Regions from separate parts of the Pseudomonas sp. GW821-FHT11D10 genome, predicted to be linked through region 1. Evidence: riboswitches for the same ligand, from Rfam matches in the RefSeq annotation. Region 1 holds a riboswitch; the other holds the start of a gene.

The links. Region 1 has a riboswitch for cobalamin ahead of cobO (cob(I)yrinic acid a,c-diamide adenosyltransferase). Riboswitches for the same ligand answer to the same signal wherever they lie in the genome.
Region 2: another riboswitch for cobalamin. It lies ahead of AC1RT4_RS03885 (CbtB domain-containing protein); the one in region 1 lies ahead of cobO (cob(I)yrinic acid a,c-diamide adenosyltransferase).

The regions. Positions count from the first base shown of each region.
Region 1 is NZ_JBXARR010000003.1:25,635-33,047, reverse strand. Features, by position in the region: gene hda (DnaA regulatory inactivator Hda) at 1-692, shown strand, start outside; gene AC1RT4_RS10280 (C40 family peptidase) at 907-1,527, shown strand; gene AC1RT4_RS10275 (C40 family peptidase) at 1,747-2,283, shown strand; gene AC1RT4_RS10270 (PQQ-dependent sugar dehydrogenase) at 2,348-3,661, opposite strand; gene AC1RT4_RS10265 (hypothetical protein) at 3,727-4,311, opposite strand; cobalamin riboswitch at 4,478-4,703, shown strand; gene cobO (cob(I)yrinic acid a,c-diamide adenosyltransferase) at 4,785-5,396, shown strand; gene AC1RT4_RS10255 (cobyrinic acid a,c-diamide synthase CobB) at 5,393-6,688, shown strand; gene bluB (5,6-dimethylbenzimidazole synthase) at 6,685-7,335, shown strand; gene cbiB (adenosylcobinamide-phosphate synthase CbiB) at 7,332-7,413, shown strand, end outside.
Region 2 is NZ_JBXARR010000001.1:811,718-819,130, forward strand. Features, by position in the region: gene AC1RT4_RS03860 (acyltransferase family protein) at 1-540, shown strand, start outside; gene nfuA (Fe-S biogenesis protein NfuA) at 632-1,216, shown strand; gene cobM (precorrin-4 C(11)-methyltransferase) at 1,320-2,066, opposite strand; gene AC1RT4_RS03875 (cobalamin biosynthesis protein) at 2,158-2,571, opposite strand; gene AC1RT4_RS03880 (CbtA family protein) at 2,568-3,269, opposite strand; gene AC1RT4_RS03885 (CbtB domain-containing protein) at 3,281-3,478, opposite strand; cobalamin riboswitch at 3,601-3,822, opposite strand; cobalamin riboswitch at 4,731-4,940, shown strand; gene cobW (cobalamin biosynthesis protein CobW) at 5,040-6,113, shown strand; gene cobN (cobaltochelatase subunit CobN) at 6,117-7,413, shown strand, end outside.

The DNA.
Region 1 (7,413 bases):
AGCTGCCCCTAGGTGTGCGTCTGCGTGACGACGCCACCTTCATCAACTACTACCCAGGCGCCAATGCCGCTGCACTCGGCTATGTCGAGCGTCTATGCGAAGCCGACGCCGGCTGGACCGAAAGCCTGATCTATCTGTGGGGCAAGCACGGGGTAGGGCGTACGCATCTGTTGCAGGCCGCGTGCCTGCGCTTCGAGCAGATGGGTGAACCGGCGGTGTACCTGCCGCTGGCCGAGTTGATGGATCGCGGCATCGAAATCCTCGACAACCTCGAACAGTACGAACTGGTCTGCCTGGATGACTTGCAGGTGATTGCCGGCAAGGCAGACTGGGAAGAGGCGATGTTTCACCTGTTCAACCGTCTGCGTGACAGCGGCCGGCGTCTGCTGATCGCGGCATCCACTTCGCCGCGTGAACTGCCGATCAAACTCGCCGACCTGAAATCGCGCCTGACCCTGGCGCTGATTTTCCAGATGCGTCCTCTCTCCGATGAAGACAAATTGCGTGCCCTGCAATTGCGCGCATCCCGTCGCGGTCTGCACCTGACCGACGAAGTCGGGCATTTTATTTTGACTCGCGGTACCCGCAGCATGAGCGCGCTTTTCGATCTGCTGGAGCAACTCGATCAGGCCTCTTTGCAGGCCCAGCGCAAGCTGACCATTCCCTTCCTGAAAGAAACCCTGGGCTGGTAAAAACGGGGCTTTCAGCCGGTTTCGGCATATTTCAGGCGCCAGAAAACCCGCTTTCCTGTGGGTTGCGCAGGCTGCGTCTCGATTCAAATAGGCTTAAGCGCTTAGATGTTAACGAGAAACCGAGAAGTCACAAAAAGATCGATTGAATTTGCAAATGAGGCTGATAGCGGGCATAGTCTCGGCTTCTTTACAACTATCAGCCACGGTCGTGCCCATGCTAAAGCGCTTCGCACCCCTCGTGCCTCTCGCACTCGTCACCCTGTTGTTCGGTTGCGCTGCTCATTCACCTGTTAATCAAGAGCAGCAACAACAGGCTAAAAATTCTGCCACCGCCCAGTCTTCCGTTATTTACCAGGAAGAGCTGGACACCGAAAAAGAACTCGCCGACTTCAACGGCAAGAAGCCTTACCAGCTTCCGGTTCTGGCCGACAGCATCCTCGAACGCGGCATGTCCCTGATCGGTACCCGTTACCGTTTCGGCGGTACCTCTGAAGCCGGTTTCGATTGCAGCGGTTTCATCGGCTACCTGTTCCGCGAAGAAGCCGGCATGAACCTGCCGCGCTCCACCCGCGAAATGATCAACGTGGATGCGCCGCTGGTCTCGCGCAGCAACCTCGAGCCGGGCGACCTGCTGTTCTTCGCCACCAATGGTCGTCGCGGTCGTGTAAGCCACGCCGGGATCTACCTGGGCGACAACCAGTTCATCCATTCCAGCTCTCGTCGCAGCGGCGGTGTTCGCATCGACAGCCTGGGCGACAGCTACTGGAGCAAGACCTTCATCGAAGCCAAACGCGCTTTGGCGAACGCTCCAACCGTGGTTACCGCTCGCAAGTAATCACGCCTTTGTCGCCAAGCTCGTGGCGACAATGCGGCCCTTCAGAGGCAATAGACCTAAACTTTACAAGGTGAAGTTAAAGTCTTACTTGAAGTTTGCCGCGTAGCCGCTAGAATCCTGATCTATATTGATGGCAAACCGCCTGCGTCCCAACGCAGGCGGTTTTGTTTTCTGTCGAATCGGCAGTCAAAGCCTCAGCCAGATCAGGATGTTCTGCATATGACGATGTCGGCCCGCTTTGCCTTGATGTTCTTCGCAGCGCTGCTCAGTGGCTGCGCCAGTCGCACTCCGCCGCCTGCGCCGGTGGTTCGCGCTCCGATCGTATTCGGATCCTCCCAGGCCTTTTCCCCCGCTGCCGAAGACGTGCTGTTTCGCGCGCTCGGGCTGGTGGGCACGCCTTATCGCTGGGGCGGCAACACGCCGGATTCGGGCTTCGATTGCAGCGGCCTGATCGGGTTTGTCTATCGCGATGCCGCCGGCATCAGCCTGCCGCGTTCCACCCGCGAGATGATCGTGATGCAGGCGCCGAATGTCGGCAAGGAAGGGCTGCAGACTGGCGACCTGATCTTCTTCGCCACCAATGGCGGCTCGCAGGTCAGTCATGCCGGAATCTACGTTGGGGAAGGGCGCTTCGTTCATGCGCCGGCCACCGGTGGCACGGTGAAGCTGGACAGCCTGTCGAAAGCGTATTGGCAGAAAGCCTATCTGAGCGCCAAGCGCGTTCTGCAGCCGGAGCATCTGGCGCATAACCCGTAATCCAGATACATAAAAACCCGTGGGAACTGAATGGCTCCCACGGGTTTTTTATGCCTGCAACAGATTAACGGGTCGCTGAAACCCGCCACACCTTGTTCCCCACGTCATCCGCCACCAGCAATCCACCTTGTTGGTCGATCACCACGCCGACCGGGCGACCCAGCGCGTTCTCGTCCTTGTCGAGGAAGCCGGTCAGCACATCCACGGGCGTTCCGCTCGGCTTGCCGGCAGCAAACGGCACAAAGATCACCTTGTAACCGCTATGCGGTTTGCGGTTCCACGAGCCGTGCTGGCCGATGAACGCGCCTTCCTTGAACTGCGCCGGCAGGCGATTGCCTTCAGCGAAGGTCAGGCCAAGTGATGCAGTGTGCGGGCCGACGGCGTAGTCGGGAGCGATGGCCTTGGCCACCATGTCCGGCCGCTGTGGTTCCACACGCACGTCAATGTGCTGGCCGTAGTAGCTGAACGGCCAGCCATAGAAGCCACCGTCCTTGACCGAGGTGATGTAGTCCGGCACCAGATCGCTGCCGATTTCGTCGCGCTCGTTGACGGCGGTCCACAGCGCACCGGTTTGTGGTTCCCAGGCCAGGCCGTTGGGGTTACGGATGCCCGAGGCGAAGATCCGGTGGTTGCCGGTGGCGCGATCGACTTCCCAGATCGCCGCACGGCCTTCTTCCTGATCGAGGCCGTTTTCGCCGACGTTGCTGTTCGAGCCGACAGTGACGTACAGCTTGCTGCCGTCCTTGCTGGCGATGACGTTCTTGGTCCAGTGGTGGTTGAGCGTGCCGCCCGGCAAGTCCACGACCTTGATCGGCTGGCTCTTGATTTCGGTCGCGCCGGGTTCGTAGTTAAAGCGCAGCAGGCGATCGGTATCGGCGACGTACAGATCGTTGCCGACCAGGGTCATGCCGAACGGCGAGTTGAGGTTCTGCAGGAACACCGTGCGGGTTTCGGCCACGCCATCGTGATCGGCGTCACGCAGCAGGGTAATGCGGTTCGGGCTGGGAACGCCGGCACCGGCGCGGCCCATGACTTTCTTCATCACCCAGCCGCGAATGCCCTTGCCGTCGTCGGGTTTGGGCGGGGCGTTGGTTTCCGCCACCAGCACGTCGCCATTGGGCAGCACGTACAGCCAGCGCGGGTGATCGAGATTTTCGGCAAAGGCTGCCACTTGAGTGCCTGCCGTTGTCGTCGGTTTCGCGCCGGCCGGCCAGCCGATGGCCGGGGCGATGTTCACCGTCGGGATCAGGGTCTTGTTCGGTTCGGGCAACCGGGGTGACGGGCCGGTGCCGTCGGAGACTTGCAGGCTGGAGGATTCACCACAGGCGGCGAGCCCTCCGGCGAGCACGATGACGAAAACGAGCTGGGGCTTGCGCATTGCTGATCTTCCCTATGAATGCATTCTTAATCATAGAGAAGCGCACAAGCCCGATGGTTCAACCCTCAGCCGCGGGCTTCCTTGAACAGCACGGCAATGCCGGGGTGATAGTTGCCGGCTTCGCTGCGCAATTTGCGGTAGGCGTAGGGGAAATACCAGGCGACGGCGCAGGTGTGTTCCTTTTGCAGGTCGTCGACCATGTCCTGCAGTTCTTCCGGGCTGGCGCTGTGCTGGGCCTTTTGCGGGGCGACGAACAGGCAGCCGAGTTTCAGGTCGCTGGCGTAGCTGATGCGCTTGGCATCGCTGGTGATATCCGCCAAGGCCTGCGTCAGATTCAGGCTGGTGACGCGTGGCCAGCGTTGGGTGGCCTGAATGAAGGCGCGCTCCTCGGCGCCAGCGATAAACAGGTCGGCGCGGGCATTGCGCTCGCCTTCTTCGTTTTGTTTGCGGGTGGCGGTGTCGCGCAGGGTGACCAGTTCGGCCATCCAGGCAGCGGCCGACAGCAGGCCGAGGTTGGCTTTTTCGTCGTGCCAGTAGGGCGTGTCGTTGTCGCCGCGCACGGCGTTGTAGCGGTCGATACAGTCAAACCAGCGTTCCAGCACCGGGCGCAGGAATTCCAGCCGCGGATTGCTGATGATCATGCCTTGCATGGTGCTCTCCCTTGTTATTGTGATGTGCTCTCTGCAGTCAAAAAGCATGGCTCTTTGATATCACTGCTGACAGTGTGGCACAAGATTGGCGTCAGTTAATTGATCGGCGGCAGTTATTCGCCGCACAAGCCCCTCTTCAATTGACGCTCCACCCCCAACCCTCTAACCTTCGCGGCTTGTTTCAGGTGCTCTGTGGCGCATGTCGACAGAGTGAAACAGGGAAGCCGGTGAGGCGGGTCTTCAAGCGATGAACCCTCACGATCCCGGCGCTGCCCCCGCAACGGTAAATGAGTAAAAGCTGCGTCCGATGCCACTGCGTAAAAGCGGGAAGGCGCGCAGCCAGGCACCAGCCGCTCATGAGCCCGGAGACCGGCCTGATCCATCCAGCGGCATCACGGTGGGCGATGCCAGGCTTGTTGCCGTCTATTCTTGTGCCTGCCCGCCGTTATCCAGCCTCAACGGAGAGCTCCCCCATGACTGATTCCCCCGAACGCGACGAGCGCCACCTGGCGCGCATGCAGCGCAAAAAAGCCGTGATCGATGAACGCATCGCCAATTCGCCAGATGAATGCGGCCTGGTGCTGGTGCTGACCGGCAACGGCAAAGGCAAAAGCAGCTCGGCATTCGGCATGCTCGCTCGCGCCATGGGCCACGGCATGCAGTGCGGCGTGGTGCAGTTCATCAAGGGCCGCAACAGCACCGGCGAAGAGCTGTTCTTCCGCCGCTTCCCGGAGCAAGTGCGTTTTCATGTGATGGGCGAGGGCTTCACCTGGGAAACCCAGGACCGCCAGCGCGACATCGCCGCCGCCGAAGCGGCCTGGGAAGTCTCCCGCGAACTGCTGCGCGATCCGTCGATCGGTCTGGTGGTGCTCGATGAGCTGAACATCGCCCTCAAGCACGGCTACCTCGATCTGGATCAGGTGCTCAGTGATCTGCAGGCCCGTCCGCCGATGCAGCACGTGATCGTCACCGGCCGCGCCGCAAAGCCGGAAATGATCGAGATGGGCGACACCGTCACCGAAATGGGCATGATCAAGCATGCCTTCCAGGCCGGCATCAAAGCGCAGAAAGGCGTCGAACTTTGAATCAACCACGTCACTGCCCGGCGGTACTGATCGCCGCGCCGGCCTCCGGTCAGGGCAAGACCACCGTCACTGCCGCGCTGGCCCGTCTGCATCGCAATCAGGGGCGCAAGGTTCGCGTGTTCAAATGCGGCCCGGACTTTCTCGACCCGATGATCCTCGAGCGCGCCAGCGGTGCGCCGGTCTATCAACTGGACATGTGGATGGTCGGCGAACAGGAAAGTCGACGCCTGTTGTGGGAAGCCGCCGCCGAAGCCGATCTGATCCTGATCGAAGGCGTCATGGGCCTGTTCGACGGCACGCCGTCGAGCGCCGATCTGGCCCGGCATTTCGGCGTGCCGGTGCTGGGTGTGATCGACGGCACGGCCATGGCTCAGACCTTCGGCGCACTGGCGCTGGGGCTGGCGCGCTATCAGCCGGACCTGCCGTTCGCCGGCGTGCTGGCAAACCGCGTCGGCACCGCGCGCCATGCGCAGTTGCTCGAAGGCAGCCTCACCGAAGGCCTGCGCTGGTACGGCGCATTGTCCCGGGAAACCGGAATCGAACTGCCGAGCCGCCATCTCGGTCTGGTGCAGGCCAGCGAACTCAATGATCTCGACGTGCGCCTCGACGCCGCCGCCGAAGCGCTGGCCGGCACTTGCGAGGTAGCGCTGCCACCGGCCGTGGAATTCGCCGCGCCTGAAATCATTGAGACCGAAAAGCTGCTCGAAGGCGTGCGAATTGCCGTCGCCCGCGACGAAGCCTTCGCCTTTACCTACGGCGCCAGTCTCGATCTGTTGCGGGCGATGGGCGCCGAGTTGAGTTTCTTTTCGCCGATCCGCGATACGCAATTGCCCGACGCCCACAGCTTGTACCTGCCCGGCGGCTATCCGGAATTGCACCACGTTGCCCTGTCGCAGAACGCCGACATGCTCAAAGCGATCCGCGCGCATCATGCGGCCGGAAAACCGCTGCTCGCCGAATGTGGCGGCATGTTGTATCTGCTCGACTCGTTGACCGATGTCGAAGGCACCCGCGCTGATTTGGTCGGCCTGTTGAGTGGCGACGCCGTGATGCAGAAGCGTCTCGCCGCGCTGGCGCTGCAAGAGGTCGACCTGCCGGAAGGCCTGCTGCGCGGCCACACCTATCATCATTCCCTGACCACCACCGAACTGACACCGATTGCCCGTGGCCACAGCCCCAACGGCGGGCGCGGCGCGGAAGCTGTTTACCGGGAAGGGCGGATGACCGCCTCGTACGTGCATTTTTACTTCCCGTCGAATCCGTCGGCGATTGCCGCACTGTTGGTGCCATGACCGACAACGCCTTCACTGACGCCGAGCGCGAAGCGGTCTACCGCGCCATCGCCGAACGCCGCGACATGCGCCATTTCAGCGGCGGCACGGTCGAGCCGGAACTGTTGCGCCGTTTGCTTGAAGCCGCGCACCAGGCGCCGAGTGTCGGCCTGATGCAGCCGTGGCGCTTCATCCGCATCAGCGACCGCGCGCTACGTGGCCAGATCCAGAACCTTGTTGAAGAGGAGCGCGTGCGCACCGCCGAAGCCCTCGGCGAACGCAGCGACGAGTTCATGAAGCTCAAGGTCGAAGGCATCAACGACTGCGCCGAAGTGTTGGTCGCTGCGTTGATGGACGATCGCGAGCGGCATATTTTCGGCCGCCGCACGTTGCCGGAAATGGACATGGCCTCGTTGTCCTGCGCAATCCAGAACCTGTGGCTCGCCGCGCGTGCCGAAGGCCTGGGCATGGGCTGGGTGTCGCTGTTCGAGCCGCAGGCGCTGGCCGATCTGCTGAAACTGCCGGCCGGGGCCAAGCCGTTGGCGGTTCTTTGTTTGGGGCCGGTCAAGGAATTCTATCCGGCGCCGATGCTGGTACTCGAAGGGTGGGCGCAGGCGCGTCCGCTCAATGAGCTGCTGTATGAAAATTTTTGGGGAGTGAATCAATGAGTGTGGCGTTGTTGAGTGTCGCCGCGGTTGCGCTGGATGCGCTGCTGGGTGAACCGAAACGCTGGCATCCGCTGGTGG
Region 2 (7,413 bases), on a different contig from region 1:
CGGCTGCAAGTCCGCTTGCTGGTGGTCGCGGCGCTGCTGTTTGCGGTGTGCCAGGCCTGGACCGGGTTTGGCTGGGTCAGCGAGTTTTATCGCTCGGACATCGTTTATGAGTTCCTGCTGGGGATCGGCATCGGCATGCTCTACCGTCGCGGCTGGATCGGACCGGCGCTCTGGCTGCCCTTATTGGGGATCGGTGCGGCGTTGCTGGCGATCTATCATCTGCCGCCGGAACCCCGATTGCTGAACTGGGGCGTGCCCAGTGCGGTGCTGGTCATGGCCAGCATGGCGCTCGAACGTTATGTCGAACGCAACAGGCTGCTCAAGCTGCTGGGTGACTGTTCGTACTCGGTGTATCTGATGCATGTGCTGGTGCTGTCGGCCGGCGGTTATCTGGCCCGACGCTACGGGATCAACCCGTATTTGATGTTTGTCGTCTGTGCGCTGGCCATCGCTATCGGTTCGTGGCTGAGCTACGAATGGGTGGAAAAACGCAGTTATCAATGGCTTAAAGCGCGGATTGACGGCGAACCTGGCGCCTAGCCGATTTGCGAACTATTCCTACGTAAATACTAGGACTTTGTGCCGCGCGCCGATTGGCGTAAACTCCGCCTCAAGCCTGCGAGGAGTCTCCATGACCGCTATTACCATTACCGACGCCGCCCATGATTACCTGGCCGATCTGCTCTCCAAGCAGAACACCCCGGGCATCGGCATCCGCGTTTTCATCACCCAGCCTGGCACCCAGTACGCCGAAACCTGCATTGCCTACTGCAAGCCGGGCGAAGAGAAACCTGAAGACACGGCGCTGGGGCTGAAAAGCTTCACCGCTTACATCGACTCGTTCAGCGAAGCGTTCCTCGATGATGCCGTCGTCGACTACGCCACCGACCGCATGGGCGGCCAGCTGACCATCAAGGCGCCAAACGCCAAAGTCCCGATGGTCAACGCCGACAGCCCGATCAACGAGCGCATCAACTACTACCTGCAAACCGAAATCAACCCGGGGCTGGCCAGCCACGGCGGTCAGGTCAGCCTGATCGATGTGGTTGAAGACGGCATTGCCGTACTGCAGTTCGGCGGCGGTTGCCAGGGCTGCGGCCAGGCGGACGTGACCCTGAAGGAAGGCATCGAGCGCACCCTGCTCGAGCGCATTCCGGAACTCAAGGGCGTTCGCGACGTGACCGACCACACGCAGAAAGAAAACGCCTACTACTAAGGTGTTCGCTGCGGCATGAAAAACGGCGCCCCGTGAGCGCCGTTTTTTTTGATCGTTCCCACGCTCTGCGTGGGAATGCAGCCCGGGACGCTCCGCGTCCCATTCACGGTCGATAAAGGTGCGCGTGCCCGGCGCGATACAGCGACGACTCACTGAAATGATCGCTGCCCAACACCCGCCCGACCAGAATCAACGCCGTACGCCGAAACCCCTTGGCCGCCACCTTCTCGGCAATATCCTCCAGCGTCCCGACCACCCAGTCCTGATCCGGCCACGTCGCCCGGTGAATCACCGCAATCGGGCAATCCGCACCGTAATGCGGCAGCAGTTCGGCAATGATTTTCTCCAGATGATTGACCCCCAGATGAATCGCCATGGTCGCCCCGTGCTGCGCCAGACTGCCGAGTTCCTCGCCGGCAGGCATCGCCGTCTTGTCCGCATAACGGGTGAGGATCACGCTTTGCGAGATGTCCGGCAGCGTAAGTTCAGCGCCCAACAGCGCGGCGCACGCGGCGGTAGCGGTCACGCCGGGAATGATTTCGAACGGGATACCCAACTCGCGCAGATAACGAATCTGCTCACCAATGGCGCCATACAGGCTTGGATCCCCCGAATGCACCCGCGCCACATCCTGGCCTTTGGCGTGGGCGGTCTTGATCAGGTCGATGATCTGTTCCAGGTGCAGCTCTGCGCTGTTGACCACGGTTTCAGCGCAATGACCTTCCAGCACCGCCGTCGGCACCAGCGAACCTGCGTAGATGATCACCGGGCAGCTGCGGATCAGCCGCTGGCCTTTGACAGTGATCAATTCCGGGTCGCCGGGGCCGGCGCCGATGAAGTAAACGGTCATCGTTGGATCCTGTAAAAAAGGGGCAGGGCAGTGCTTCACAAGCCCTTCAGATGAAGAATGCTCATGATCGAAAGCGGGGATTATCGGGAATTTACGCCGCGCCGGCCAATGCCAGAGTTGCTTGAGCGTACTTTTGCCGCGAAATCAGCAGTTTTGCCGGGCCGCTGATCAACTGTTCGGCGAGCGCCAGCGCGGCACTTTCCGCTACGCCATAACAGCCGGTGCGTTCGAAGGCGATCTGTGAATGATGACTCAAACGTTGCTGATAACTGGCCAGTTCCTCGCTGCTGAAATACAGCAACGGCAGCGCCAGTTGGGCGGCGAGTTCCTGCAAACCGGGTTCGTCGCGCTTGAGGTCGATACTGGCGAGCGCCTTGACCTTCTCAAGATCAATTCGATGCGCCTGCAACGCCTGGTCAAGCAATGCACGCAGCGTGCTGGCCGGGCAGCCGCGCTGGCAGCCCAGGCCGACCACGAAGGTCGGCGCTGCGCTGTCATCGGTCATGCGTGGTACTGACCTTCGCTTTTGCGGCGGAACAACCAGGCGCTGATCAGGCCCAGGGCCAGCCAGAACGCGACGTTGGTCAGCTGCGAAGCGATTTTGAACTGAGCTTCGAGGGCTTCCGGGGCGAGCATCGAATGCACTTCCGGTTGTGGCGCGCCGATCACGTGCGGCACGGCAAGGATCGCCACGCCGAGGATCTTCATCAGCCAGTTACGGCTGAACGCGATCAAGGCCAGGCCGACAGCGGTGGAGGCGGCAGTGCCGATCCACCACATCTGACGCGAGGCCAGATCCGCGGCAGCAGTGCCCGGCAGTTCAGGTGGCAGGCCCATGGTCGGGGCGAGTACGAAGGTCGCATAACCGGCCAGCCCCCAGAGCAGGCCTTGCGAGGTTTTGGTCGGCGCACGCAGGGTGTACAGACCCGCCAGCATCAGGGCAAAACCCACGGCTACGACCAGATTGCCGCCGGTGGTGGACACCACGCGCTGCCAACCGTCTTCCGGCTCCCAGGCTTCGGCATCGTGGGTGTGGGCGGCGGTGCCGGCAGCGTGTTCGTGAACTTCGGCCACCGGCTCGGCTTTCTCGAAGGTTTCGGCCTGCAGAATCAGCGGCGAAACCCAGAAGCTTTGCAGCAACGTCAGGAGCAGGGCGGCCAGAAGGCCGGTGAAACCTGCGGTCTGCGCAATACGCTTGATCATGTCGTCAGGTCTCAGTGGCACGGGAACGCGGCGCTGTGGCGGGTATCGTGGGCGGCGTTGTGCACCGCTTCGATGTGCGAGAAACCGGCGAAATACACGAGGCACGCACCGAGGATCGACGCGCAGACGGCGGCGGTCAGGCGTTGGCTCAGGGTGGTAGTGCTGGAGATCTTGTCCGAATTGCTGCCGGTGCTGCTGATGATCGACATGGCGCTTCCCTCTGGAGTGTCAGCGGGTGAATTGAGCGCATGAAAACCCCTGCGGCCGGGCACGCAGAGGTTCGAACAGCGCCCGCCCACCGCGGGTTTGTTATGTTCAGTGGCGCAAGGATGCGCACTGTGTGTTGCGGGCCGGTCTCCGGGCTCACGAGGGGTTGGCGTCTGGCCGACCTGCAAGCGTCACCTTCCCATGCCTGTGGGCACAGTGGATCTGACGCTTCGCTCGCTTACCGTTGCGGGGGCAGCACCGGACTGACATGGCTTTAGAGTAAAGCACATGATTCACCGGTTTCCCGTTTCACCCTGTGAAGGGCACCCGTAACAAGTTGTGTAGGAGACCATGGGTTGGGGATTTTAGTCAATTTTGTGGGCAGATCCGTTGCTGCGGTAACGGCCACTTAGGGTTCCGCCCTTACGGCGGGTCACTTTTGGCAAACGCCCCAAAAGTAACCAAAAGGTCTTTAACCCTGACGTACGGCCCCTCGCTGAGGCTCGGGGTTCCTTCGCTCCGGGATCGATCCGGGGGCATCGCCTACGGTTTGCTTCGCTGCACCTCCTCTCGATGCATGCGGCTGCGCCGCACGGTCGCTGCGCTCCCACCCCCGGATCAATCCCTCCACTCAGCCTGCCGACGGGCCCTGCGATCAAAAGCTTTACTCGAGCTAACGCTCATCGTTTTGAGTGGGGGGAGCAGGGCGTGTTCGGCTTTGGTTTTGTGGTGGGGTTACCCCTCACCCCAGCCCTCTCCCCTAGGAGAGGGAGCCGATTTGTGGGCTTTTCAAAACTTGAGTTCGACGCGGTATCGCACGTCGGCGAACCTCTCCCAAACCACTCGATCAGTTCCCTCTCCCTCCGGGAGAGGGCTAGGGTGAGGGAGCTCTTGATCTGGCTTTTGCTCTGGCTTTTGCTCTGGCTCTGGCTCTTGATTTTTTGCCCCTTCGGCAGGCCGAGCGGAGGTGTTCATCAGGGGGTAGGCGCGCAGCGCCGTGCGGCGAAGCCGCATACATCGAGAGGAGGTGCAGCGAAGCAAACCGTAGGCGATGCCCCCTGATGGACACCGTAGCGAGGGAACACTGAGCCTAGGCGAAGTGCCGTACGCCGGGGCAAAAGCCTTTTGGTTCCTTTTTGGCGTTTGAAAAAGGGACTCGCTGTAAGAGCGAAACCGCCAGCGGCAGCACCCGAAGCAACGGATATGCCCCCAATCCCAAAATCCACCAACCATTGACCCATCACGAACCCATGCGTAGCCTTGCGCTTTCGAGGTTCTTCGGCCCACGCCGAAGCTAAGAAGGGAACGCGGTCCAAGCCGCGGCTGCCCCCGCAACTGTGAACGGTGCTGTTCGCTGCCACGCCACTGCCAACTCAATCCAGAGCCAGCGGGAAGGCGCAGCGAATACCGGGCCAAGACCCGAACACCGTCAGCCAGGAGACCTGCCTCGTCACAGATTCTCACTTTCAACCGGGCGGGGTGATCCGGTGGCGAACTCTCCAGGCACGCACCCGCGTCGCCGGTCTCGTCCCGTATGCCCGCCACCTTGCCAAAGGGCATCCGATGAAAACACTGGCCAAACTCCCCGTCACCATCGTCACCGGCTTCCTCGGCTCGGGCAAAACCACCTTGCTGCGGCACATGCTCGACAATGCTCAGGGCCGCCGCATCGCGGTGATCGTCAACGAGTTTGGCGAGCTGGGCATCGACGGTGAAATCCTCAAGCAATGCACCATCGGCTGCACCGAAGAAGAAGCCACCGGCCGCGTCTACGAACTGGCCAACGGCTGCCTGTGCTGCACGGTTCAGGAAGAGTTCTTCCCGGTAATGCGCGAACTGGTGGCCCGTCGCGGCGATCTCGACCACATCCTGATCGAAACCTCGGGCCTGGCCCTGCCAAAGCCGCTGGTGCAAGCCTTCCAGTGGCCGGAAATCCGCAGCGCCTGCACCGTTGACGCGGTGATCACCGTGGTCGACAGCCCGGCCGTGGCCGCCGGCACCTTCGCCGCGTTCCCGGATCAGGTCGACGCCCAGCGCAAACTCGATCCGAACCTGGACCACGAATCGCCGCTGCACGAACTGTTCGCCGACCAACTGGCCAGCGCCGATCTGGTGATCCTCAACAAGGCCGACCAGACCAGCCCTGAAGACCTCGCGCGCGTCCGTCTCGAAGTCGCCGAAGAACTGCCGCCAGCAGTGAAAATCATCGAAGCCAGCAACGGTCGTCTGCCGCTGGACGTGTTGATTGGCCTCGGCGCAGGTTCCGAAGAACACATCGACAGCCGCCACAGCCATCACGATCACCACCACGGTGAAGGCGATGACGATCACGACGATCACGATCACGACGCCTTCGACTCGATCTCCATCGAACTGCCGCAAGCCGACGAAAGCCTGCTGCTCGACGCACTGACGCAACTGGTGGTTCAGCACGGCATCCTGCGGGTCAAAGGCTTCGCGGCGATCCCGAACAAGCCGATGCGTCTGCTGATCCAGGGCGTGGGCACGCGTTTCGACAAGCACTTCGACCGTCAGTGGGGCGCCGATGAGGCACGTGTGACGCGTCTGGTGTTGATCGGTCAGGCACTGGACGCGGCCCAGCTCGAAGCGCAACTGCGCGCTGCGCTCAGCGTTTAAGCCATGCACCTGCTCAGGACCCAGCCCGGCGGTTTCGTGTCGGATGACAACATTGCCGACCTTGGACAAACCCCCGCCGAGCTGGTGATCCTGTGCAGCGGCGATTCCAGCCTCGCGCTGCTCGCCGAAGCCGCGCAGCAACTGCCCGAGGATTACCCGAGCGTGCGGCTGGCCAACCCGATGCAGGTGCAGAACCATGCGTCGGTCGACTTGTACGTCGATGAAGTGCTGCGCCACGCCAAGGTCATTCTGATCTCGTTGCACGGCGGCATCGCTTATTGGCGTTATGGCGTCGAGCGGCTGGTCGAGCTGTCCGAGCGTGGCGTGCAGGTGATTCTGGTGCCGGGCGATGACCGTCCTGACCCGGAGCTCAGTGACTTGAGCACCGTGGGCGCCGAGGATCGCGACCGGCTCTGGCAGTTTTTGCGTCAGGGCGGCATGGGCAACGCGCTGGACTTTTTCCGTTGCCTGGCCAATCGCTGGCTGGCGCGGGATTACGTGTGGGGCGAGCCGCAGACGCTGCCGCGCACGGCGATTTATCACCCGAACCAAAACACCGCCGCACTGAGCGACTGGCAAGCCGATTGGCTGCCCGGTCAACCGGTCGCGGCGGTGTTGTTTTATCGCTCGCATTTGCAAGCGGCGAACACGGCGTTTATCGACGTGTTCTGCCAACGGCTTCAGGCAGCCGGACTCAATCCGCTGCCGATCGCCGTGGCCAGTTTGAAAGAGCCCGGCTGCCTGTCGGTGGTCGAGGACTGGCTGGATGAGGTCGAAGCGTCGGTGATTCTGAACACCACCGGTTTCGCCCAGTCCAGCCCGGAAGCACCGCATCTGCGGCCATTCCGTCGAAATATTCCGGTGATCCAGGCGATCTGCGCCCAGGACAACGAACCCGGCTGGCGCGAGAGCGAGCAGGGCCTCGGTCCGCGGGATCTGGCGATGCACATCGCATTACCGGAGCTCGACGGCCGGATCATCAGTCGGCCGATCAGCTTCAAGGACCTGGCCTGGCGCAGCGAGCGCAGTCAGTCCGACGTGGTGTGTTATCGGGCCCAACCCGAGCGCATGGATTTTGTGGCCGAACTGGCGCGGCGCTGGGTCGATCTGGCGCGGGTGCCGAACGCTGAAAAACGCATTGCGCTGATCCTCGCCAACTATCCGACCCGGGACGGGCGCATCGGCAACGGCGTCGGCCTCGACACGCCGGCTGCCGCGCTGAATATCCTGCGGGCGTTACAGGCTGAAGGTTATCCGCTGCCGGCCGAGCTGCCGGACAGCGGCACCGAGTTGATCCAGC